Regions from separate parts of the Rhizobium hidalgonense genome, predicted to be linked through region 1. Evidence: predicted binding sites of a transcription regulator. Region 1 holds the regulator's gene; each other region holds the start of a gene.
The links. Region 1 encodes HrcA, which represses chaperone genes, less so after heat shock. Its sites were predicted from a motif close to GTTAGCACTCNCNNNNNGNGAGTGCTAAC; they were not measured.

Region 1 (7,476 bases):
ACTGTGAAACCGAAATGTTAATTTTCTTGACCATGCGCGCGGGTTCCGGACGAATTAGATCGACGGAGAGCAGACCGTTCTTCAGACCGGCTCCCAACACCTGCATGCCGTCGGCAAGAACGAAGGTGCGCTGGAACTGGCGGGCGGCGATGCCGCGATAGAGATAGTCCCGTTCCCCCTGTTCCACCTGACGGCCGCGAATCAGAAGCTGGTTCTCCTCGATGGAAACATCGAGTTCCTCCTCGCCGAAACCGGCCACAGCCAGCGTGATGCGCAGACGTTCCGGCGCGCCGCTATCGGCGCCGATGCGTTCGATATTATAGGGGGGATATCCGTCGCTCGCCTTGGAAATGCGCTCCAGTGTCTTTTCCATGGCATCGAAGCCCAGAAGCAGCGGGCTGGCGAAAGGGGTAATGCGGCTCATCTTTTTTCAAGTCCTTGATGCAAGCGACCATCCCGGACCTTAAGCGCAGCATCCGGATGCCGCTAATATGGGGACAGCAACCCGGCGCTGCAAGGCACAGGCGGCCGGTTGGCGCCGCCTGATCGATTTCAGCCTTCTCGATTTTAAGATGGCCGCTGGCGTCCTTGCTTGACAAAGAGCTGGCTGCCTCGCATCAAAACGTGCCGGCGCGAAATGTGCTGATTTGTGACGGGAAATGAATAAATGCTGCATGCCGAGACAACCGGCATAGCGAGGGATGGGACGATCGAATGACAAGCGTGAGAAAGATCATCATCGACACGGATCCCGGCCAGGACGACGCGGCCGCCATCATGCTGGCGTTCGGCAGCCCCGACGAGCTTGAGGTGCTGGGGATCACCACGGTTGCCGGCAACGTGCCGCTTTCGCTTACCAGTCGCAATGCGCGCATCGTCTGCGAGCTCTGCGGCCGGCCCGAGACCAAGGTTTTCGCCGGCGCAGACAGGCCGATCGCCCGCAAGCTGGTGACCGCCGAACATGTGCACGGCAAGACCGGTCTCGACGGTCCTGACCTCGCCGAACCGACGATGGCGCTGCAGCCCGGCCATTCCGTCGACTTCATCATCGAGACGCTGCGCCGCGAGCCTGAGGGCACGGTGACGCTCTGCACGCTCGGACCGCTCACCAATATCGGCATGGCCTTGCAAAAGGCCCCCGACATTGCCCCGCGCATCCGCGAATTGGTGATGATGGGCGGTGGCTTCTTCGAGGGCGGCAACATCACGCCAGCGGCCGAATTCAATATTTATGTCGATCCCGAGGCCGCCGATATCGTCTTCCGCTCAGGCGTGCCGATCGTGATGATGCCGCTTGATGTGACGCACCAATTGCTGACCCGCAAAGACCGGGTAAAGCGCATGGCCGAGATCGGTACGGCGCCTGTTAAGGCGATGGTCGAGATGCTGGAATTCTTCGAGCGCTTCGATATCGAGAAATACGGCTCGGACGGCGGGCCGTTGCATGACCCGACCGTGATCGCCTACCTGCTGAAGCCGGAGCTTTTCAATGGCCGGGACTGCAATGTCGAGATCGAGGTCGGCTCCGAACTCACCGCCGGCATGACGGTCGTCGACTGGTGGTACGTCACCGAGCGCAAGCGCAATGCAAAAGTCATGCGCCATGTCGATGCGGACGGCTTCTTCGATCTTTTGATCGAACGTTTCGCCCGCATCTGATTTCGGCGTCCTTCAACAAAGGGAAATGGTCTCAGGCGTCCTTCTCGTCAAAGACGGAATTGGTTTCGGCTTCGGCCGCCTTCGGGCCGCCCTTGGCGACGCCGACCATGGCCGGGCGCAGCACGCGCTCGCCGATGGAAAAACCTGCCTGTACGACCTGGACGACCGTGTTGTTCGGCACCTCGGGGTTCGGCACCTCGAACATCGCCTGATGGAAATTCGGGTCGAACTTCTGGCCGATCGGCTCAAGCTTGCGAACGCCGTGGCGCTCGAGCGCCGACAGCATGGCGCGCTCGGTCATCTCGACACCCTCGATCAGGGTGGTCAGGCCGGCATCGGCCGCATCCTTGGCCTCCGGAGGGATCGCATCCAGCGCCCGGCGCAGATTGTCCGAGACGGCGAGCATGTCACGCGCAAAACCGGCGACGGAATAGGACTTGGCATCCTTCACCTCGCGCTCGGTGCGCCGGCGCAGATTGTCCATCTCGGCGGCTAGGCGCAGATAGCGGTCGCGCAGCTCGCCGTTTTCGGCTTTCAGAAGCTCGAGCGGGTCCGGCTGCGAGGCCTCTTCCTGCGCAATATCGTTCTCGACGTAGGCGGCAGCGTCGGCTGCGGCATCGGCCGCAGTTGCGTCAGGTCCGTTTTTCGTCGTGTCATCGGTCATGACGGTCTCCGGTTGGTGTCTTCAGATGCGCCCGATATCGAGGTTTGACCGAAAAAAATCAAGTCTGCGTGACAAAGAAGCGAAAATTCCGCCGTCTTCGTCAAACTGTCAAAGCGGATTGCGCGAAAGCCGGGAAACGAGCTGGGCGGTATAGTCCACCATCGGCACGATGCGGGAATAATTGAGCCGCGTCGGGCCAATGACGCCGACGGCGCCGACGATGCGATCGTCATCGTCACGATAGGGCGCGACGATGAGCGACGAGCCGGAGAGCGAGAACAGCTTGTTTTCCGAGCCGATGAAGATGCGCACGCCCGAACCGGTTTCGGCGAGATTGAGGATCTCGATCAGGCTGTCCTTCTTTTCGAGATCGTCGAACAGCAGGCGGAGCCGGTCGAGATCCTCGGCGCCGGCGAGACCTTCGAGCAGGTTGGCGCGGCCGCGGATGATCAGCTGCGCCGGCTTGCCCTCGTCCGGGCTGCCGGCCCAGACGGCGATGCCGCGCTCGACGAGATCCCGCGACAGGGCATCGAGTTCGTGCCGGACGTTATCCTTCAGCTGGCTTAATTGTTTGCGCAGCTCCGGCAGGGTCTGGCCGGACATGTGGGCATTGAGAAAATTCGCCGCCTCCGCCAGCTGCGAGGAGGTGACGCCCGCCGGCAGCTCGATGATGCGGTTCTCCACCTGATCGTGATCCCCGACGAGCACGGCCAGCGCCTTTGTCGGTTCCAGCCGGATGAACTCGACATGTTTGAGCACCGGATCGCTTTTCGAGGTGATGACCAGGCCGGCGCCGCGCGAAATGCCCGACAGCATGCGGCTCGCCTCGTTCATCATCGATTCCACCGGATTGCCGCCGCTTTCGGCCCGCACCTGACGGTCGATGCTGGCGCGGTCCTCGGCCGAGAGGTCGCCGACCTGCATGAAGGCATCGACGAAGAATCGCAGGCCGATCTGGGTGGGCAGCCGGCCGGCGCTAATATGCGGCGAATAGATCAGGCCGAGATCTTCGAGATCGCTCATGACGTTGCGCACCGAGGCCGGCGACAGCGACATCGGCAGCAGGCGGGACAGATTGCGCGAACCGAGCGGCTCGCCGCTCTCCAGATAGCCTTCGACGATGCGGCGAAAAATTTCCCTGGAGCGCTCGTCGAGCGCAGCAACGGCATCCGAAACCGATGTCGACCTGATGCCCATGAACCTCTCGAACCCGCGCTGATGATACTGCCCAAAGTTAAGTCAAACTTGCACCCGTGGCAAAAGGGAATTTGCAAATGAGCGCCGCCAATCGTAGAAGCGGTCAACAAACCCCAGGAGATAAGAATGCGGCCTTCAGGCAGAAAAATCGACCAGATGCGCAAGGTTTCGTTCGAGCGCAATTTTTCCAAGCATGCGGAAGGCTCCTGCCTGGTGAAGTTTGGCGATACGCATGTGCTTTGCACTGCGAGTCTCGAAGAAAAAACGCCGCCATGGCTGCGCAATACCGGCAAGGGCTGGGTCACGGCCGAATACGGCATGCTGCCGCGGGCGACCGGCGAGCGCATGAAACGCGAGGCGGCCGCCGGCAGGCAGGGTGGCCGCACCCAGGAAATCCAGCGGCTGATCGGCCGGTCGCTGCGCGCCGTCGTCGATCTGCAGGCGCTCGGCGAGCGGCAGATCACTCTCGATTGTGACGTCATCCAGGCGGATGGCGGCACCCGGACAGCCTCGATCACCGGCGGCTGGATCGCGCTTTACGACTGCCTGAAATGGATGGAAAGCCGCAACATGATCAAGGTCGACCGGGTCCTGAAGGATCATGTCGCCGCCATCTCCTGCGGCGTTTTCGCCAGCCAGCCGGTGATCGACCTCGATTACCTCGAGGATTCTTCGGCCGAGACCGACGCCAACTTCGTGATGACCGGCGCCGGCGGGATCGTCGAAATCCAGGGGACGGCCGAAGGTACGCCGTTTTCCGAAGAGGAATTCACCTCGCTGATGGGTCTTGCCAAGAACGGCATCGGCGAGCTCGTCGCCCTGCAGAAACAGGCGATTGCGGGATGAACTCCATGCTGGAAGGCATGCTGGAAACGGCGCTCTATGCGCGGGATCTCGATGAGGCCGAGGCGTTCTACGAGAACGTTCTCGGGCTTGAAAAGATTACCCGCGCTGCCAACCGGCATGTCTTCTTCCGCTGCGGCCCCGGCGTTCTCCTGATTTTCAATCCCGAGGAAACGGTGAAGCCGCCCGCGCCCGACGCGCTGCAGGTGCCGCCGCACGGCACGAGCGGAAATGGCCATGCCTGCTTCAGGGTCTCAGGCCGCAATATCGATGCCATGGCCGAGCGGCTGAGGGCGGCGGCCGTTGCGATCGAATCGGAAGTGCATTGGCCGAATGGCGGCCGCTCGATCTATTTCCGCGATCCCGCCGGCAACAGCCTGGAATGCGCGGAGGCTAAAATCTGGGGCATCGAACAGGATATCTGAATGCGCAAGCTCGAAACGAAGACCATCGTCGTCGCCAGCCACAATGCCGGCAAGATCCGCGAGATCCAGGAACTGATCGGCCCGCTCGGCTTCACCGCCAAATCGGCGGCCGAGCTGAATTTCGTCGAACCTGACGAAACCGGCACGAGCTTCGAGGAGAATGCGACGATCAAGGCGGTCGCCTCGGCCAATGCTGCCGGCATGCCGGCGCTTTCGGACGATTCCGGCCTGGTGGTCGACGCGCTCGGCGGTGATCCCGGCGTCTATACCGCCAATTGGGCGGAGACATCCAACGGCACGCGCGATTTCGACATGGCGATGGCGAAGGTGGAAAAGGCGCTGCAGGATGCCGGCGCGACCAAGCCGGAACAGCGCACCGCGCGTTTCGTCAGCGTGCTCTGCCTTGCCTGGCCGGACGGTCACACGGAGCTCTTCCGCGGGGAGGTAGAGGGCAATGTCGTCTGGCCGCCGCGCGGCACGCAGGGCTTCGGCTACGATCCGGTCTTCCAGCCCGAGGGATATGGCGTCACCTTCGGCGAGATGAGCGGCGAGGAAAAACACGGCTGGGCGATCGGCAAGCCGCAGGCGCTGTCGCACCGGGCCCGTGCCTTCAAACTCTTTGTCGAAACCTGCCTGGAGGCATAAGGTCGGTTCGTGGACAATTTCGACACGCCAAGCCTTTCGCGCGACGCCGCACTTCTGCCCGATACCGGCGAGCCCGGCTTCGGCGTCTATGTGCATTGGCCCTTCTGCGCGGCGAAGTGTCCCTATTGCGATTTCAACAGCCATGTGCGTCATCAGCCGGTCGATCAGGAGCGCTTTGCGGCCGCTTTCCTGAAGGAGATGGCGGCGGTCCGGGCCATCAGCGGCCCGAAGACGGTCACCAGCGTCTTCCTCGGCGGCGGCACGCCCTCGCTGATGAAACCGGAAACGGTCTCGGCCATTCTCGACGGCATTGCCCGGCACTGGCATGTGCCTGCCGGCATCGAGATCACCATGGAGGCGAACCCTTCGAGCGTCGAGGCCGACCGCTTCCGCGGCTACCGGGCGGCCGGCGTCAACCGCGTCTCGCTCGGCGTGCAGGCGTTGAACGATCGGGATCTGAAATTCCTCGGCCGGCTGCATGACGTCGCCGATGCGCTGAAGGCGATCCGGCTGGCGCGTGACATTTTTCCGCGCATGTCCTTCGACCTGATCTATGCCCGACCGGAGCAGACGGTCGAACAGTGGGAAAAGGAACTCAAGGAGGCGATCTCCTATGCGGTCGACCACCTCTCCCTCTACCAGCTGACCATCGAGGAAGGCACGCCCTTTTACGGCCTGCATAAATCGGGCAAGCTGGTGGTGCCGGATGGCGAGCAATCGGCCGTGCTCTACGAGGCGACGCAGGAGATCACCGCACGCGAGGGCATGCCGGCCTACGAGGTCTCCAACCACGCCCGGCCGGGCGCCGAAAGCCGGCATAACCTGACCTACTGGCGTTACGGCGATTATGCCGGTATCGGCCCGGGCGCGCATGGAAGGCTGACGCGCGGCCCCGAAAAAATCGCGACGGCGACCGAGCGCAAGCCGGAAGCCTGGCTCGAGATGGTCGAGCGCGACGGCCATGGCATTCTCGACGAGGAACGGCTCGGCTACGAGGAACAGTCCGACGAATTGCTGCTGATGGGACTGCGGCTGCGGGAAGGCGTCGATCTTGCCCGCTGGCAGCAGCTTTCCGGCCGCGACCTCGACCCGAAACGCGAAGAGTTTCTGCTCGAACACAAATTCATCGAGCGGATCGGCAATTCACGCCTGCGCTGCACACCCTCGGGCATGCTGATCCTCGATTCCGTTGTCGCCGATCTCGCCTGCTGAGGTCCATGGGACCATTGGTTTCGAGTGCGGCGGCATCGACATCGCCGCCGCATCGACAGGCGTTTTCAGCCGTGGCTGGTGGCGCCCGCCTTGAACAGGCTGCCGGTCGGCGTCTTCAGGAACATCTCCAGCGGAATATGCTCCTGGTGCAGGAAGCCGGTCGCCGGCAGCAGGCCGTCGCGGACCATTTCGATCACGGCAACGACGGAGGCCGACGTCGTCCAGGCGATTGCCGTGCGGCGCGCGCCGGCAATCTCGATCGGATAATAGGCGCGCACGAACTCCTTGCGGCGCAGGCTGCCGTTCTCCGTGCCTTCGGCTGCGACATGCACATAGACGACGTCGTCTTCAACCGGCGGCTTGGCGTTGGTCAGGATTTCGCCGGCCAGCTTGCGCTTGTCGCGCATCAGAAGCTCATGGAAGAAGAAGTTCATCAGCTCCATGTGGCCGGGATAACGCATGGTCTTGTAGTCGAGATTGTCGATCTTGCCGAGCATGGTGTCGCACATGGTGCCAAGGCCGCCCGAGGTCGTGAAGGCTTCGAGCTTGACGCCGCCGACATAGACGGTTTCGTGCCATTCCATCGGCGAGACGAGCTTGCGCATCCCGCCCTCGATGACCTCGCAATCGTTCAGATATTCGTTGACGACGCCTTCGGGCGACCAGTTGAAGGCATAACCGAGCAATCCCGTCGGATGCTGCGGCAGGGCACCGACGCGCATGCGGATCGAACGGCAGCGCTCGAAGCCGTCGGCTAGGCTGGCGCCGACGATGCCGACGAAACCCGGGGCCAGGCCGCATTGCGGCGCCATCAGGCCGCGGGCAGTCTTC
Region 2 (7,476 bases), 480 kb from region 1:
CCACGGTGCACGCCGTCGAAATTGCCGATGGCAATGACGCCGCCCTTCAGATGGGCAGGCAAGGGTTCCCGGGTTTCATTGCGGTGGAAGACGGTCATCGGCAGGCTTCTCTTTATGCAAGGCGTGGCATCCACCACTTCGGCGCGGCTTTTTCCCGATCGAGATAGGCGTGGAGAATCGCCTCGTCGGTCTCGCCGTTCAAGGTGTATTCCTTGGCGTGGATACCGCCGCTGATGTAGAGAAGGTCGAGGCCGTAATTCAAGGCGCCGCGAACATCGGTCGGCATGCCGTCGCCGATCGCCAGCACACGGTCGATGGGGAAATCGCCGCGAAGCTCGCGGGCAGCGGCCAACGTCGCCTCATAGATCGGCCGGTGCGGTTTTCCGGCGATCCGGGTGCTGCCACCAAGCTGCTCGTAATAGGCGGCCATGGCGCCGGCGCAGGGGATGATGCGATGGCCGCGCTCGACGACGAGGTCGGGATTGGCGCAGATCATCGGCACCTCGCGCGCCTGAAAATCCAGAAGCATGTCGGTGTAATCCTCCGGCTTCTCAGTCTCGTCATCGAAGAAGCCGGTGCAGACGAGCGATTGTGCTTCGCCCGCGGGGGTGCGCTCGACGCCAATGCCTTCGAGCAGTGCCTTGTCGCGCTCAGGACCGAGCAGAAAGACCGTCTTCGGCCCTTCGGCGATCAGCCGGCGGGTGACGTCGCCTGAGGTGACGATCCGGTCATAGGCGCTGTCGGGCACCCCGATCTGGCGCAGCTGCTCGACCACCTGCCAGGAAAGGCGCGGCGAATTGGTGATGAGGACGACAGCGACGCCGCTCTCGCGTGCCGCTTCAAGGGCAGCCGCCGCCTTTGGAAACGGATCGACACCGTTGTGAACAACGCCCCAGACATCGCAGAGCACCACGTCATAATGACCTGTTATCTCCGAGAAGTTTTCTATGCGCCTCGCCATTCCGAATTCCCGATTTGCCTCAGTCACCGGTGACATTGCAAAGGCGCAAGGCGATGGCAAGGCAATTTTCTTCGCTGCCGGCCCAGCACACCGGGTTTCGGCAACAATCTCCGCATTTCTCCGGCCTCTTCACAATTCCGGCACAAAAATTCGTGATTGCTCTCATTGACTCCTCTTGGAGCCATCCCTAAATGCTCGTCGCTAGCACTCACCGCAAGGGAGTGCTAACATCTATCCATGTGGGCCGCTCCGGCCCGCGAATGTCATTCGATCGAGGGATTAGACAATGGCAAGCACCAACTTCCGCCCCCTTCACGACCGCGTCGTTGTTCGCCGCGTTGAGTCCGAAGCCAAGACCAAGGGTGGCATCATCATTCCCGATACCGCCAAGGAAAAGCCGCAGGAAGGCGAAATCGTCGCCGTCGGTTCCGGCGCTCGTGACGAGTCCGGCAAGGTCGTCGCACTCGACGTCAAGGCTGGCGACCGCATCCTGTTCGGCAAGTGGTCCGGCACTGAAGTCAAGATCGACGGCGAAGACCTTCTGATCATGAAGGAAGCCGACATTATGGGCATCATCGGCTGATCAGCCGCTGGCCTTTCCGACGTAGCCGACGGGTCCAGAACCCGGACACTCGAATTGAGGAGTTTCAATCATGGCATCTAAAGAAATCAAGTTTGGTCGTACCGCGCGCGAAAAGATGCTGCGTGGCGTCGACATTCTCGCCGATGCAGTCAAGGTAACGCTCGGCCCGAAGGGCCGTAACGTCATCATCGACAAGTCCTTCGGCGCTCCGCGCATCACCAAGGACGGCGTTTCCGTCGCCAAGGAAATCGAACTCGAAGACAAGTTCGAAAACATGGGCGCCCAGATGGTCCGCGAAGTCGCTTCGAAGACCAACGACATCGCCGGCGACGGCACCACCACTGCAACCGTTCTTGCCCAGGCGATCGTTCGCGAAGGCAACAAGGCCGTTGCAGCCGGCATGAACCCGATGGACCTGAAGCGCGGCATCGACCTCGCTGTTGCCGACGTCGTGAAGGATCTCCAGGCCAAGGCCAAGAAGATCTCCACCTCTGAGGAAGTTGCACAGGTCGGCACGATTTCAGCAAACGGCGACAAGCAGGTCGGTCTCGACATTGCTGAAGCCATGCAGAAGGTCGGCAATGAAGGCGTCATCACGGTTGAAGAAGCCAAGACCGCCGAAACCGAACTCGAAGTCGTCGAAGGCATGCAGTTCGACCGCGGCTACCTCAGCCCCTACTTCGTGACCAACCCGGAAAAGATGATCGCCGACCTCGAAGACGTCTTCATTCTCCTTCACGAGAAGAAGCTCTCGAACCTGCAGTCGATGCTTCCGGTTCTCGAAGCTGTCGTTCAGACCGGCAAGCCGCTCCTGATCATCGCTGAAGACGTCGAAGGCGAAGCTCTTGCAACGCTCGTCGTCAACAAGCTGCGCGGCGGCCTCAAGATCGCTGCTGTCAAGGCGCCGGGCTTCGGCGATCGCCGCAAGGCCATGCTCGAAGACATCGCCATCCTGACCGGCGGCACCGTGATCTCCGAAGACCTCGGCATCAAGCTCGAGAGCGTTACGCTCGACATGCTCGGCCGTGCGAAGAAGGTTTCGATCTCCAAGGAAAACACCACGATCGTCGACGGTTCGGGCGCCAAGTCCGACATCGAAGGCCGTGTTGCCCAGATCAAGGCCCAGATCGAAGAAACCACCTCCGACTACGACCGCGAAAAGCTGCAGGAACGTCTTGCCAAGCTCGCCGGCGGCGTTGCCGTCATCCGCGTCGGCGGCTCGACGGAAGTCGAAGTGAAGGAAAAGAAGGACCGCATCGACGACGCTCTCAACGCGACGCGCGCTGCCGTTCAGGAAGGTATCGTCCCCGGCGGCGGTATCGCTCTCCTCCGCTCCTCCACGAAGATCAACGTCAAGGGTGCAAACGACGACCAGGAAGCCGGCATCAACATCGTTCGCCGCGCCCTGCAGTCGCTCGTTCGTCAGATCGCTGAAAACGCAGGCGACGAAGCCTCGATCGTTGTCGGCAAGGTGCTCGACAAGAATGAAGACAACTACGGCTACAACGCCCAGACGTCCGAATTCGGCGACATGATCTCGATGGGTATCGTCGACCCGCTCAAGGTCGTTCGTACCGCGCTGCAGAACGCTGCTTCTGTCGCATCGCTGCTGATCACCACCGAAGCCATGATTGCCGAACTGCCGAAGAAGGATGCCCCTGCCGGCATGCCTGGCGGCATGGGCGGCATGGGCGGAATGGACATGATGTGATAGGCGAAAGCCTGCACTGATACCATTCCGGCATCCGGAACAGGAAGGGCGGCCCTCGGGTCGCCCTTTTCTTTTTTGCCCCAAGCGATTCGATCCGTTGCGCCCTATTTTATGCCGCGCAACCGTTTAACAGCACGGCGTTGCCGTTCCCCAGTCGCAAGCTTTCGCGAGGCTTGCGTCGTCGCGTATTTTCCGTCGGCAAAAATATGCGGGAAATCGCCGGTGAAGGCATGATTTGCGGCTCGACCGGCAGGGAAACCGCTCCCAAAGCCCGCAAAATTGGTGTTTCGGCGCTGCTTCCTCGAGAAGTACCATGAAGAGGCCGGCATCCGAGCACAAATGCCGATGCGAACACCCCTTAAAAAGCCGTTGCCGTTTGTTTAAAAGCTCCTATAAATCCGCGCTGCCATCGACGCGCCCGGCGATAACTCGCCATCAGACGGGCGCGGAAAGACGATCCGTGACGTTCCGCAGGCCTGATGGCCGCGGCAACGATCGCCGGTAAAAGCACGGGCATCATGCCTGCTGCTGCGTGATCCTGTTTTTGTGTTTACCGAACGTGCGGCGGCGGAGCTGCATGCGAACGGGGGAACGCCTTGTTTAAGATCGCCAAAGCCAATGCAGCCGTACCTTTGACACCCGGCTCGCTTGAGCATCACAATCAAAATGACGAGATGGTGGCTCAGTTTTCGATTTCCGAAGCCTGGACCGGAGATTTGTCGAGCGGCATGCTCCGTCTCGGCGAGTGGAGCGCGATGCTGCACGGCCTCTCCGCACGGGAATGCGGGCTCTTGAGCCTGATCCGCTGCTATGACCGCAAAGACCGCAGCCACGTCTTGGAACTGTTCGAGCAGGCAGCGACGCTCTGCTCCTCCTTCTGTTTTTCGACGACGATCATCATGCCGAACGGCTTACGCCAACCGCTCTTCTGCATGGGCGAGTCGAACGGGCTCGAGGAAAAATACAGCGGCAGCCTGGTCGGCGTCTTTCTCTTTCCGCGCTTCAAGCTCGAAGACGCAAGGCAGATCATAAGTTCGCGATAGGAGAGGGTTAGGGAGTGAGGGGCAGGCATCCGCGCGAATGCGACGTCCTCGCCGAGAAGGTCGCGGGCTCAGTCAGCAATCTTAAGCCCTTCCCGGGCCCGCTCTGTGTATTTTCCGGTGATCCGTCCGCTACTCCGGCTTGACGGGTATATTCAGGCCCCTTTCGCTTGCCGGACGGGCGATGCAGCGCTGCAGCCAGTCCATGACGGCGGGGAATTTCGCATAGTCGAGAACCTCGCGGCCGCCATAAAAGATGTCGGCGCCGCGAACCCAGGTGAAAGTGGTGATGTCGGCGATCGTATATTGATCGCCCATGATCCACTGACGCCCCTTCAGCCGGCCTTCCAGCACGCCGAGCAGCCGTTTGGATTCATCGCGATAGCGCTCCACCGGATAGGAATTGTTGGCGACCTTGTCGGCGGCGAATTTGTAGAAATGGCCGAACTGGCCGAACATCGGGCCGATGCCGGCCATCTGGAAGAACACCCACTGGATGCATTCGTAGCGGCCGGCGGCGCCTGCAGGGATGAGCTTGCCGGTTTTTTCGGCGAGATAAAGCAGGATGGCGCCGGATTCGAACAGGCCGATCGGCTTGCCGTCCGGGCCGTTCGGATCGATGATCGCCGGAATGCGGCCGTTCGGGTTGAGGGATTCGAATTCTGGGGATTTCTGCTCGCTGGCGGCGAAGGAAATATAATGCGGCTCATAGGCGAGCCCGAGCTCTTCGAGGGCGACCGAGACCTTCACCCCATTCGGGGTCTGCAGGGAATAGAGCTGGATGATGTCGGGATTTTTCGCTGGCCAGCGCGTCGTGATCGGAAATGCGGACAGATCTGCCATTGGATTCTCCATGTTATCAGCCGACCATAAGAGACCGGCTTCGTGAAAGGGCAAGCGACGGCGGGCAGGACATCGTTTCATATTATTGAACGAACTGTCCCCTTTCGTTTATCTTTCCATAAAAGAAGAAAAAGGCGACATAGGTGGCATACGAGGTCCACCGGTGCCGGGGCACCCAGATCTCCAGAGTCCTTCAAACGGAGACCATCCATGTCGAACGCCATCATCCTGATTGCCCGCATTCTTCTTTCCTTCATGTTCATCCTTTCCGGCTTCATGAAGCTCACCGATCCTGCCGGTACTGCCGGCATGATCGCCGGCGCCGGGCTGCCGGCAGCAAGCCTGTTGGCCTATGCCGCCGGCCTTTTCGAACTGCTGGCCGGCCTTGCGGTTCTCACAGGCTTCCAGGTCCGCATTGCCGGCTGGCTGCTCGCCGCCTTCTGTGTCTTCACGGGCGTTGCCTTCCACCTGCCCTACGCAAGCGGCACGGAACTCGTGAATATTCTCAACCAGATCATGGTGATGAAGAACATCACGCTGGCCGGTGCGTACATCCTGCTCGCCACCGTCGGTGCCGGTGCCTATTCGATCGACGCACGCCGCGGCGCCTACGTGGCCGCCTGATACCAGCAGACATCCTCCCGCAAATACGAAACCCGCCGTCATCCGACGGCGGGTTTTCTTGTGCCTGGATGGCCGGGATCAGAGGGCCGCGCGCACTGCTTCGATGATCGCCTGCACGGCGGGCTCGTCCGAATGGTTTTCCCGGCGCGCGCGCACGAGGCAGGCCTGCGAATGCAGGATGACGCCGTCCTGGAGCACTTTCAGGTGGTTGGCACGCAGCGTCGAGCCGGTGGAGGTGATATCGACGATGATATCGGCCGAGCCAGAGGCGGGAGCACCTTCGGTCGCGCCGAGGCTTTCGACGATGCGGTAAAGCTGGATGCCGTGCTGGCTCGAAAAGAACTGCTGGGTCAGGCGCCAGTATTTAGTGGCGATGGCCAGGCGCCGGCCATGACGGGCGCGAAAATCGGCGGCGACATCGCCGAGATCGGCCATGGTCTCGACATCAAGCCAGATCTCCGGCACCGCGACGACGACATCGGCATGGCCGAAGCCGAGGCGGGCGCAGAACTCGACGCGTTTGTCGACTTCGGCAAAACCTTCCCGCATCAGATCCTCGCCGGTGACGCCGAAATCGACGGTACCGTTGCCGAGTTCACGGGAAATTTCGGAGGCCGAGAGGAAGGCGATCTCGACATCGTCCCAGCCTTCGACGCGGCCGCGATAGGAACGGTCGTTGCCGACAGCCGTGATCGGCATGCCGGCCCGCTCGAAGATCGCCGAAGCATCGTCCTTCATCCGGCCTTTGGAGGGGAGCGCGATGGTGATGGTCATGCGACTGCCCTTTCGGTTTCGATGCGGTCGAGCCAGAAGGAGAAGCCGACGGCCGGAATGCGGTCGGTTGCGCCGAGGAAAGTCAGGAGCTTGTCGAAGCGGCCGCCGCCGGCCAAAACCGCCGTCGAACCCTCAGCCGTGACCTCGAAGACGAGGCCGGTGTAATAATCGAGCGGCCGTCCGAAGGCGGCGCGATAGTCGAGGCATGAAAGATCGACCCCGGCATCGGCAAGGGCAGCGACACGGCCGTTGAAGCGGGAAAGCGCATTGCCGAGTTTCAGGCCGGCTGCATCGGCAAAACCGGCCAGCGCTGCGGACGCATTGACGAGCGGCACGTCGAGCGACAGGAACTCTTCCAGCACATGGAAGGCCGCATCGTCGAGGCGCGTTTCGGAGAGGATGAGCTTTTCCTTGAGCCGCCGGGCGATCTCCAGGGCCGAGCGGCCGGCATTGGTCGAATAACCCGTCGTCTGCATTTCGTGCTCGAGATGGGCGACCAGTGCCTGCTCGTCGCCCGAGGCGACAAGCCCGGCAATATCAGCGTCCAGCCCGGTAACGAATTGCGGGCTGACGAGACCAGCGAGCAGCGCTTCCAGTTGTGTCATGTTGCCGAAGGCATGGATCAGACGCTTCTGCCAGCCGAGCGGCAGGCCGAGCGCCTGAACAACCGACTCGAACACCGCTTGGTCACCCAGAGTCACCGACAGACGCCGGCCCGGCAGCAGCCGGGCGAGAATGCCGGTGGCATCGCCGATGGCGCGGGCGTCGGCGCTCGGTATGTTAATATCGCCGAGATCCTCGATGCCGGCCTGATAGAATTCATTGGCGCCATCGCGGCGCTGGCGGAAGACCTCGCCGAGATAGGCGTAACGCTGCGGCGTACCGGTCGCCGTCTCGATGTGGCGCAGGCAGACGGGGATGGTGAATTCCGGACGCAGGC
Region 3 (7,476 bases), on a different replicon from region 1:
CAGCAAGGTCGAAGGTGAGGTGGTCTGGGCCCTGTGCCCCCACGCCAGAGCCCGCAGGAAACATCGATTTAGGGGGCTCGCGGAATGCGATCGAAATAATTCGCTGCCCCTCGGCCATCCGCTTGCCGGTACGCAGGTAGAAGGGGACGCCAGCCCAGCGCCAGTTGTCGATGGCGCATTTCAGGGCGATGAAGGTGTCAGTGTCGCTTTCGGGGTCGACGCCAGGCTCATTACGGTAGCCAATGTATTGACCGCGCACCACGTCGCGCGGCTCAATCGGCAACATGGAGCGGAACACCTTGTTCTTCTCTTCCGAGATTGGCGCAGGCTCAAGGGCAGTGGGCGGCTCCATCGCCATGAAGGCGAGGATTTGGAAGAGGTGGGTCACCACCATGTCACGATAGGCGCCGGTGGTCTCGTAAAAGGCGGCGCGGGTGGAAAGGCCAAGCGTCTCCGGAACGTCGATCTGCACATGGTCGATGAAGTTGCGGTTCCAGATTGGTTCGAACAGGCCATTGGCAAATCGGAAGGCCAGGATGTTTTGCGCCGGCTCCTTGCCGAGGAAATGGTCGATGCGGAATATCTGCTTCTCGTCGAACACTTCGTGCAGCTTCTTGTTCAGTGCAACGGCACTGGCAAGGTCCGTGCCGAAGGGCTTTTCCATGATGATACGGGAGCGTTCAGTCAGCTCCGCCTGGGCGAGGAGTTGCACGGCCAGAAGGGCGGCGCTTGGTGGCACGGATAAATAATGCACGCGCCGCGTTTCGGCGCCGAGTGCTTCTTCGGCCCTGTCGACCGCCTCCTTGAGAGCATTGGCGCCAGCAGCGAGCGGGACGTAGTCGAGCGACGCGGCAAACGCTTCCCATTCGGACTGCGAGAACTTGCGTGTCAAGAACTTGTCCAGCGAGTCACGGGCGATGGTGCGGAACGCATCCGCATCGATGTCGTCGAGCGAGACGCCGATAATGCGACATCCTGGGATAAAGCCCGCATTGGTGAGGTGGAACAGCCCGGTCAGTAGCTTGCGCCTTGAGAGATCACCCGTTGCGCCGACAAGAACAACGACCTGTGGATAGCCGGGACCAACCCGAGTTGAATTCTTGCGCAAAACACTCATCCTCAAGTCTTTCGTTGTCCCTTGGGATGGAGGTCGACCCCGCTCCGCGCCGCGAAGCGGCTATCTTCGTGCGGAATGCCATGGCGTTGAAGCTCACCCCTCTAAGGTTGCATAGAGGCATGGATTGCCCAGCGGAGCAAGGGGGCGGCAATATGGTGCCTAAGTGCCGCGTCTTAGAGACTTCGGTCGCCGCATGTCGACTTTCTTTGATAGCAACGTCTTGGCACCGCATGATGACCCAGCTCAGAGGCGCAGGGCGCGTTTATTGACAGCACCGGCTACCGGCGGCGAACCCCAGACGAAGCGCAATGCAAGATAGTCCGGCGGATTGCCCCAGTCAGTTTCCGCGGTGTGGAATTTGTTCGGCTGAACGCGCCGGTTTTTACTTCAGCGCGTGCTCGATCCGCTCGATGTTGTGGGCCGGCACGTTGTCGCCACGCTCGGCCGCCTCGATTTCGTCGACCGTCAGGCCAGTCGTGATCGCCAGATCTTCCAAGCTGTAGCCCTTGGCGAGTCGACCTTCTTGCAATGCAGTAGTCGCCTCGATATTCCTCGAAAGGTGATCCATCGTCTTCTCCGATTTTTTGAAATTGAATTCTTGCACGAGGATCCATTCCTCGATGGCAGCCGGCGTTCACTTCTGCGGCGTCGCTTCCGAAGATGCAAGCCTGAGCTGACGCAGCCGCTCGGTCTTTTCTTCGCGACGCTGGCGTTCTTCGGCGGCTGATTCCTGCGCAATCATGTTCGTCCGCTCGACCGCGGCCGCGCGTTGGCCGACGGTCAAGGTTCTTTTGATCCTCGATACCATGTTATATCCATCTAAGAGAGTTTACCGATATATGGTGGTCAGATCCCAGATCCCCAATACATAGCTGCTCTTCGCTAGGCGCGTGGGTCAGCCTGGTGACTGTCGGGAGCCGTGCTCGTTTATCGGTCGCCGTATCGATGGTCCTTGTCGTAACGGGCGTAACAAAGGCAGCGATGCCAAGCAGGATCGCAAATATGCCCCGCAGCGCCCATGAGGCCAGCATGGCCCGGATGATCAAAATGCATGGCCGAGCGCAACAGATGCGCGGCGCTGATTGTTGCTACGGCACGCTCGGCTGCAGAATTGCTGTCAGTTCCCTTTCTCATGTTCCGACTCCACGAATATAGACCAATGGACTTTGTCGACGCTCCTATGGTCACGCTGCCTGGGCAGGCTGCTTTTCGAGCAGTCCGCGCGCGCCCTGAACCATGGTCTTCAGGTGCTCGGGATTGTGAACACCCTGTCGATAAAGCTCCACCACGATCGCCGCGATGCGTTCGGCTTCTTCAGAATTGCGAGGCACGTCCGCCATCGTACTGAGGTCATCGAAGACGTGCTGGCAGATTTCGAGATCGCGGGAATCGAACGGCACTTGCGACCTCTTGATGATCGTTTGAACCATTTGTTCCTCCACTGCTGGAGGCCCGCCCTTGAAGGAAGGGCGGGCCGGCGTCGATTGCCTTAGAAGTCCATGCCGGCACCGGTGGGGATCGCCGGAGCGGCTTCCTTTTTCGGTTTTTCGGCGATCATGGCTTCCGTCGTCACCAGCAGGCCGGCAACCGATGCTGCATCCTGGAGCGCGGTGCGCACGACCTTGGCCGGGTCAATGACGCCCTGCGTATAAAGGTCGCCATATTCGCCGGTTTGGGCGTTCCAGCCGTAGGAGAAGTCGGACTTCTCGCGCAGCTTGCCGACGATGACGGAGCCTTCGGCGCCGGCGTTTTCGGCGATCTGACGGACAGGGGCCTCTATCGCACGTCGGACGATGTCGACGCCGACACGCTGGTCCTGGTTGGCCGTAGTGAGATTGTCGAGCGCCCTGACGGCCCGCAGCAACGCCACACCGCCGCCAGGGAGAATGCCTTCCTCGACGGCCGCCCGGGTCGCATGCAGCGCGTCGTCGACTCGGTCCTTCTTCTCCTTTACCTCGACTTCAGTCGAGCCGCCGACACGGATGACGGCAACGCCGCCGGCGAGCTTGGCCAGGCGTTCCTGCAGCTTCTCGCGGTCGTAGTCGGATGTCGTTTCCTCGATCTGCGCGCGAATCTGGGCAACGCGGCCATCGATCTCCGATTTAGAGCCGACGCCGTCGATGATCGTCGTGTTTTCTTTCTCGATCGTAAACTTCTTGGCGCGACCGAGCATGTTGAGCGTGACATTCTCCAGCTTGATGCCGAGGTCTTCGGAGATGACCGTGCCGCCTGTGAGGATGGCAATGTCTTCCAGCATCGCCTTACGGCGATCACCGAAGCCCGGAGCCTTGACAGCAGCGATCTTAAGGCCACCGCGCAGCTTGTTGACGACGAGGGTCGCAAGAGCTTCGCCTTCCACATCCTCGGCGATGATGAGGAGCGGCTTGCCGGACTGCACAACAGCTTCGAGGACCGGCAGCATCGACTGTAGGTTGGAAAGCTTCTTCTCGTGGATGAGAATATAAGGATCCTCGAACTCGACGCGCATCTTCTCGGCGTTGGTTACGAAATAGGGGCTGAGATAGCCACGGTCGAACTGCATGCCTTCGACGACTTCAAGCTCGGTTTCGGCCGTCTTGGCTTCCTCGACCGTAATGACCCCCTCATTGCCAACCTTTTCCATTGCCTCGGCAAGATACCGACCGATCTCATCGTCGCCATTGGCTGAAATCATGCCGACCTGGGCGATCTCCGAATTGTTGGAAATCTTGCGCGCGTTGGTCTTCAGTTCCTTGACGAGAGCGTCGACAGCAAGGTCGATGCCGCGCTTCAGGTCCATCGGGTTCATGCCCGACGCCACCGCCTTGGCGCCTTCCTTGACGATCGCCTGTGCGAGAACCGTCGCGGTGGTCGTGCCGTCGCCGGCGACATCATTGGTCTTGGAGGCGACTTCGCGCAGCATCTGGGCGCCCATGTTCTCGAACTTGTCTTCGAGTTCGATTTCCTTGGCGACCGAAACCCCATCCTTCGTTATGCGGGGTGCGCCGAAGGACTTGTCGATAACGACGTTGCGGCCTTTCGGGCCAAGCGTCACCTTCACAGCGTTGGCAAGCACGTCGACCCCACGCAGCATGCGTTCACGGGCATCGGTGTGGAACTTGACTTCTTTCGCAGCCATTTCTTTAACTCCTAATAGGCAGCTAGCTTAACGAATGGGTCGGTCTCAGGCGGCCCGCTTCTGCGCCGCCGGGGCTTCAATGATTCCCATGACATCGCTTTCCTTCATGATCAGCAGGTCCTCGCCGTTGATCTTGATCTCGGTGCCGGACCATTTGCCAAACAGGATGCGATCGCCAGTCTTGACGTCGAGCGCCTGGACCTGGCCGGTGTCGTTGCGTGCACCCGGGCCGACGGCGATGACCTCGCCTTCCTGAGGTTTTTCCTTGGCTGCATCGGGAATGATAATTCCGCCCTTGGTTTTCTCTTCGGACTCAACCCGGCGGACAAGAATGCGATCATGAAGCGGTCGGAACGACATGTTTTCCTCCGATGGACAAACAATGATGACGTTGTTCCCCTGGCCGGACCGGATGACCAATCCGGGCGGGTGCAAAACCTCAGTCGAGCGTCCTGCGCGAGATGATTTGGTTTGGCGGTTTTTTGATTTCAAGACGTCAAAACAAAAAAATTAGCACTCTTCATTGGCGGCTGCTACCGCACTGGAAAGGAAACAATAACGTGGCGTCGAGCATTCGAGAAATCGTTGATGGCTGCAAAAAATTGCGCCACCTTCAGATTGCTACGACACGGAGATCGAGCATGCGATATTCATCGGATCTGGGAGCGTCAGCTCACTGGTTATGGCCTTATCACCGCGCATATTCTCTATTGCATTCCCCTCCAATCCCTCCCGCAGACTCATGTCTGGCAGGATTACGATCTGGCTCCCGATTTCCCCGAGATGCAGAAGCTCCTCAACTACTGGCAGGCCTTGACGGGCCTGGGTTCCGTGCGTTCGCATCTTGATCGGACCGGACGACTGGCGCACGCGTTGAAGGGCGAGTTCAAGCTGCACTGAGACGTGAATCCGGATTTCGCGTCTCTTTTTTTCAAAGAGCGAGTTGGGATCGCGCAAACGAGTTGCTCGCAGTGACGAAAAAAGAGCCTCGACGGGGCGATGGAGGATTTCAATGGCTATGGGTATCCGCGCACCAGAGATGATCTGAAAACCAGATCGCTGATTGTTCCGATTGCACGAACCTCACGTCTTTTTCTGGCATTTCCCTGACGGGGGCTCGCAGACCAGCGGTGCTCACGGTGGCAGGCACATTGCCGGCGAGACCGGCTCCGCCGACCGTGACACCCAGATCGAAAATTTCGCCGGTCTGCCGCATGAAACGCGCGCCCACCGCTGGGCGCGCGGATCCATAGAGGTTAAAGGCGGTAACGACTACGTTCGCGTTCGATCTGTTCCGGGCCATAGGGGTCGAGCGTGTCGTCGAACCTGGTCCAACCCTCTTTGGTGTAGGCGGCACGGCGTGCAGCCGGGTCGACCCAGTTGGAGCGCTTGAGGATTGCTTCTGCTTCTGGGACAAGCGCGTCCTCAACCCTCGCAGTGACCAACGAGCCGCCCCGGCGGACACCTTCAGCATAAACATTTGCATCCTCGTCAGACACACCGGAACTCGTCATTGCGCCGATGATGCCGCCTGTCGCACCGCCGGCGACCGCACCGGCGGCAGCGCCGGCAGCGGTTGCCGCCAGCCAGCCGGCTGCGACGACCGGGCCAACACCAGGAATGGCCATCAGGCCAAGGCCCGTCAGAAGGCCGCCGGCGCCGCCCACAACTGCGCCGATGCCGGCACCTGCGCCCGCACCCTCGCCTGCATTCGAATGCTCGCCGTGGCGGTTGTCGGCATTGTTGGAAACGATGCTGATGTCGCTAGAAGGAACGCCGGCGGCTTCAAGCGCGCTGACTGCAGAACTGGCGTCGGTATAATCATCAAAAAGTCCAGTTACGGTTCTCATGGTTATTCTCCGGAAGGATTTGTTGCGTTACTTGGCGACGATGTTGCCCTGGTAGTCGAGAGCGATCACGACGGCCTTGCCGTCCTTCATGCCCGACGCCATCCAGATGCCCTTGTCATCCTTCTTGAGGTCCTTGACCTCAGTATAGCCGGCCTTTTCAATACGGTCCTTGGCCTGACCCTCGGTGAAGCTGTTGGCGCCTTCCACCGGGGCGGTCGGGTTGTTTGAGTCAGGAGTTGCGACGGCCGGCGTCTTGCCGTCACTTGTCGTTGCGGGCGCCGTCTGGGCCACGGCTGACAATGCCGAAGCGCCCAGAAGCGCTGCGGCGAAAATAAACGTTTTCATGGGATTTCCTCTCGTGCCGAATTATCAGATTCGCGAGTTAGAAACCCCAGATGAGCTTCTTCGTTCCACCGTCCGAAAATAAAGCGCGAATGCTTTTCCTTGCCTGATTTGCAGTGAACTCGAATGTCCGGCGCGCGGACTCGCACAGCAAACGCGACGGGATCGAGGGCGGTGCCAAGATTGCGCAACCAAGTCGCGTTGTGAATGCTGCGGTGGGATGGCGACGAGGGGCAGAGCGAATCCGCCCGATACCGAACGAAGCCCCTTAGGATCGCGCTCTCATCGCAGCTGATCCAATGGCTTGTGCACTAAACTAGCTCTGAGAGTTGGAACAATTTTGATCCTGCAGGCTCTGGAGCGATGCGTCGAGGCTCAGTACCAGGCCCGACGGGGCATAATCAACAGCGACCTTTCCGAAAGCAGACAGGCTGGAATAGATGAGCCGGGAGCCGAAGCCCCTCCTTTTCGGAGCTTCCACAGCCGGGCCGCCGCGCTCTCGCCAACGCACGTCGAGGCGATTGTCGCCCGCTTCTCGACGCAGGGACCACTCGATTTCGACCACCCCGGTATCCGCTGACAGGGCCCCATACTTCGTCGCGTTCGTGACAAGCTCGTGCAGCACAAGAGAAAACGCTAACGCAGCCTGGGGGTTCAGTTCGACGGTGGGACCACGTGCTTTGAAACGTTCCGATCCAAGTCCGAGATTGCTCGCGGTCGCCTCGACAATCGCGTCCATTGTCGCAGACAGCCAGTTCTTCTGCAGCAGAATGTCATGAGCGTGGGCATAGGCGTTGATGCGCGCCAATATCGACTGCTCGGCGTCCTCCATGCTGATGGCGCTTCTGAAGGACTGGCTGATAATAGCCTGAACGACGGACAGAGTATTCTTTATCCGATGCGAGAGCTCGTGCATTAGTACGCGCTGTCGTTGCTCATTTTCTCGCTGCTCGGTTCGATCCCTGAGTATCTTCAGGAAACCTTCGAGTTCGCCGTCATCCGACCTCAGCGCCATCAACTGGCCCGATGCCCAGAATAACGAACCGTCC

Region 2: groES (co-chaperone GroES) is a predicted target of HrcA. The motif match lies at 1,162-1,190, and genes of this name have one in related genera.
Region 3: groES (co-chaperone GroES) is a predicted target of HrcA. The motif match lies at 4,745-4,773, and genes of this name have one in related genera.

The regions. Positions count from the first base shown of each region.
Region 1 covers NZ_CP054027.1:3,955,044-3,962,519, forward strand. Annotated here, with positions in the region: gene FFM81_RS19240 (Hsp20 family protein) at 1-424, opposite strand, end outside; gene FFM81_RS19245 (nucleoside hydrolase) at 715-1,659, shown strand; gene grpE (nucleotide exchange factor GrpE) at 1,691-2,323, opposite strand; gene hrcA (heat-inducible transcriptional repressor HrcA) at 2,432-3,520, opposite strand; gene rph (ribonuclease PH) at 3,647-4,366, shown strand; gene FFM81_RS19265 (VOC family protein) at 4,363-4,788, shown strand; gene rdgB (RdgB/HAM1 family non-canonical purine NTP pyrophosphatase) at 4,789-5,433, shown strand; gene hemW (radical SAM family heme chaperone HemW) at 5,443-6,645, shown strand; gene FFM81_RS19280 (saccharopine dehydrogenase family protein) at 6,711-7,476, opposite strand, start outside.
Region 2 covers NZ_CP054027.1:3,475,993-3,483,468, forward strand. Annotated here, with positions in the region: gene FFM81_RS16845 (bifunctional riboflavin kinase/FAD synthetase) at 1-98, opposite strand, end outside; gene FFM81_RS16850 (TIGR01459 family HAD-type hydrolase) at 113-961, opposite strand; gene groES (co-chaperone GroES) at 1,248-1,544, shown strand; gene groL (chaperonin GroEL) at 1,615-3,255, shown strand; gene FFM81_RS16865 (hypothetical protein) at 3,852-4,298, shown strand; gene FFM81_RS16870 (glutathione binding-like protein) at 4,428-5,138, opposite strand; gene FFM81_RS16875 (DoxX family protein) at 5,349-5,762, shown strand; gene hisG (ATP phosphoribosyltransferase) at 5,841-6,536, opposite strand; gene FFM81_RS16885 (ATP phosphoribosyltransferase regulatory subunit) at 6,533-7,476, opposite strand, start outside.
Region 3 covers NZ_CP054028.1:1,070,393-1,077,868, reverse strand. Annotated here, with positions in the region: gene zwf (glucose-6-phosphate dehydrogenase) at 1-1,117, opposite strand, end outside; gene FFM81_RS26295 (helix-turn-helix domain-containing protein) at 1,500-1,685, opposite strand; gene FFM81_RS26290 (hypothetical protein) at 1,752-1,925, opposite strand; gene FFM81_RS26285 (hypothetical protein) at 2,302-2,547, opposite strand; gene groL (chaperonin GroEL) at 2,607-4,235, opposite strand; gene groES (co-chaperone GroES) at 4,281-4,595, opposite strand; partial or broken gene FFM81_RS26270 (aspartate-semialdehyde dehydrogenase) at 4,877-5,135, shown strand; gene FFM81_RS26265 (hypothetical protein) at 5,245-5,451, opposite strand; gene FFM81_RS26260 (general stress protein) at 5,492-6,085, opposite strand; gene FFM81_RS26255 (hypothetical protein) at 6,113-6,430, opposite strand; gene FFM81_RS26250 (sensor histidine kinase) at 6,744-7,476, opposite strand, start outside.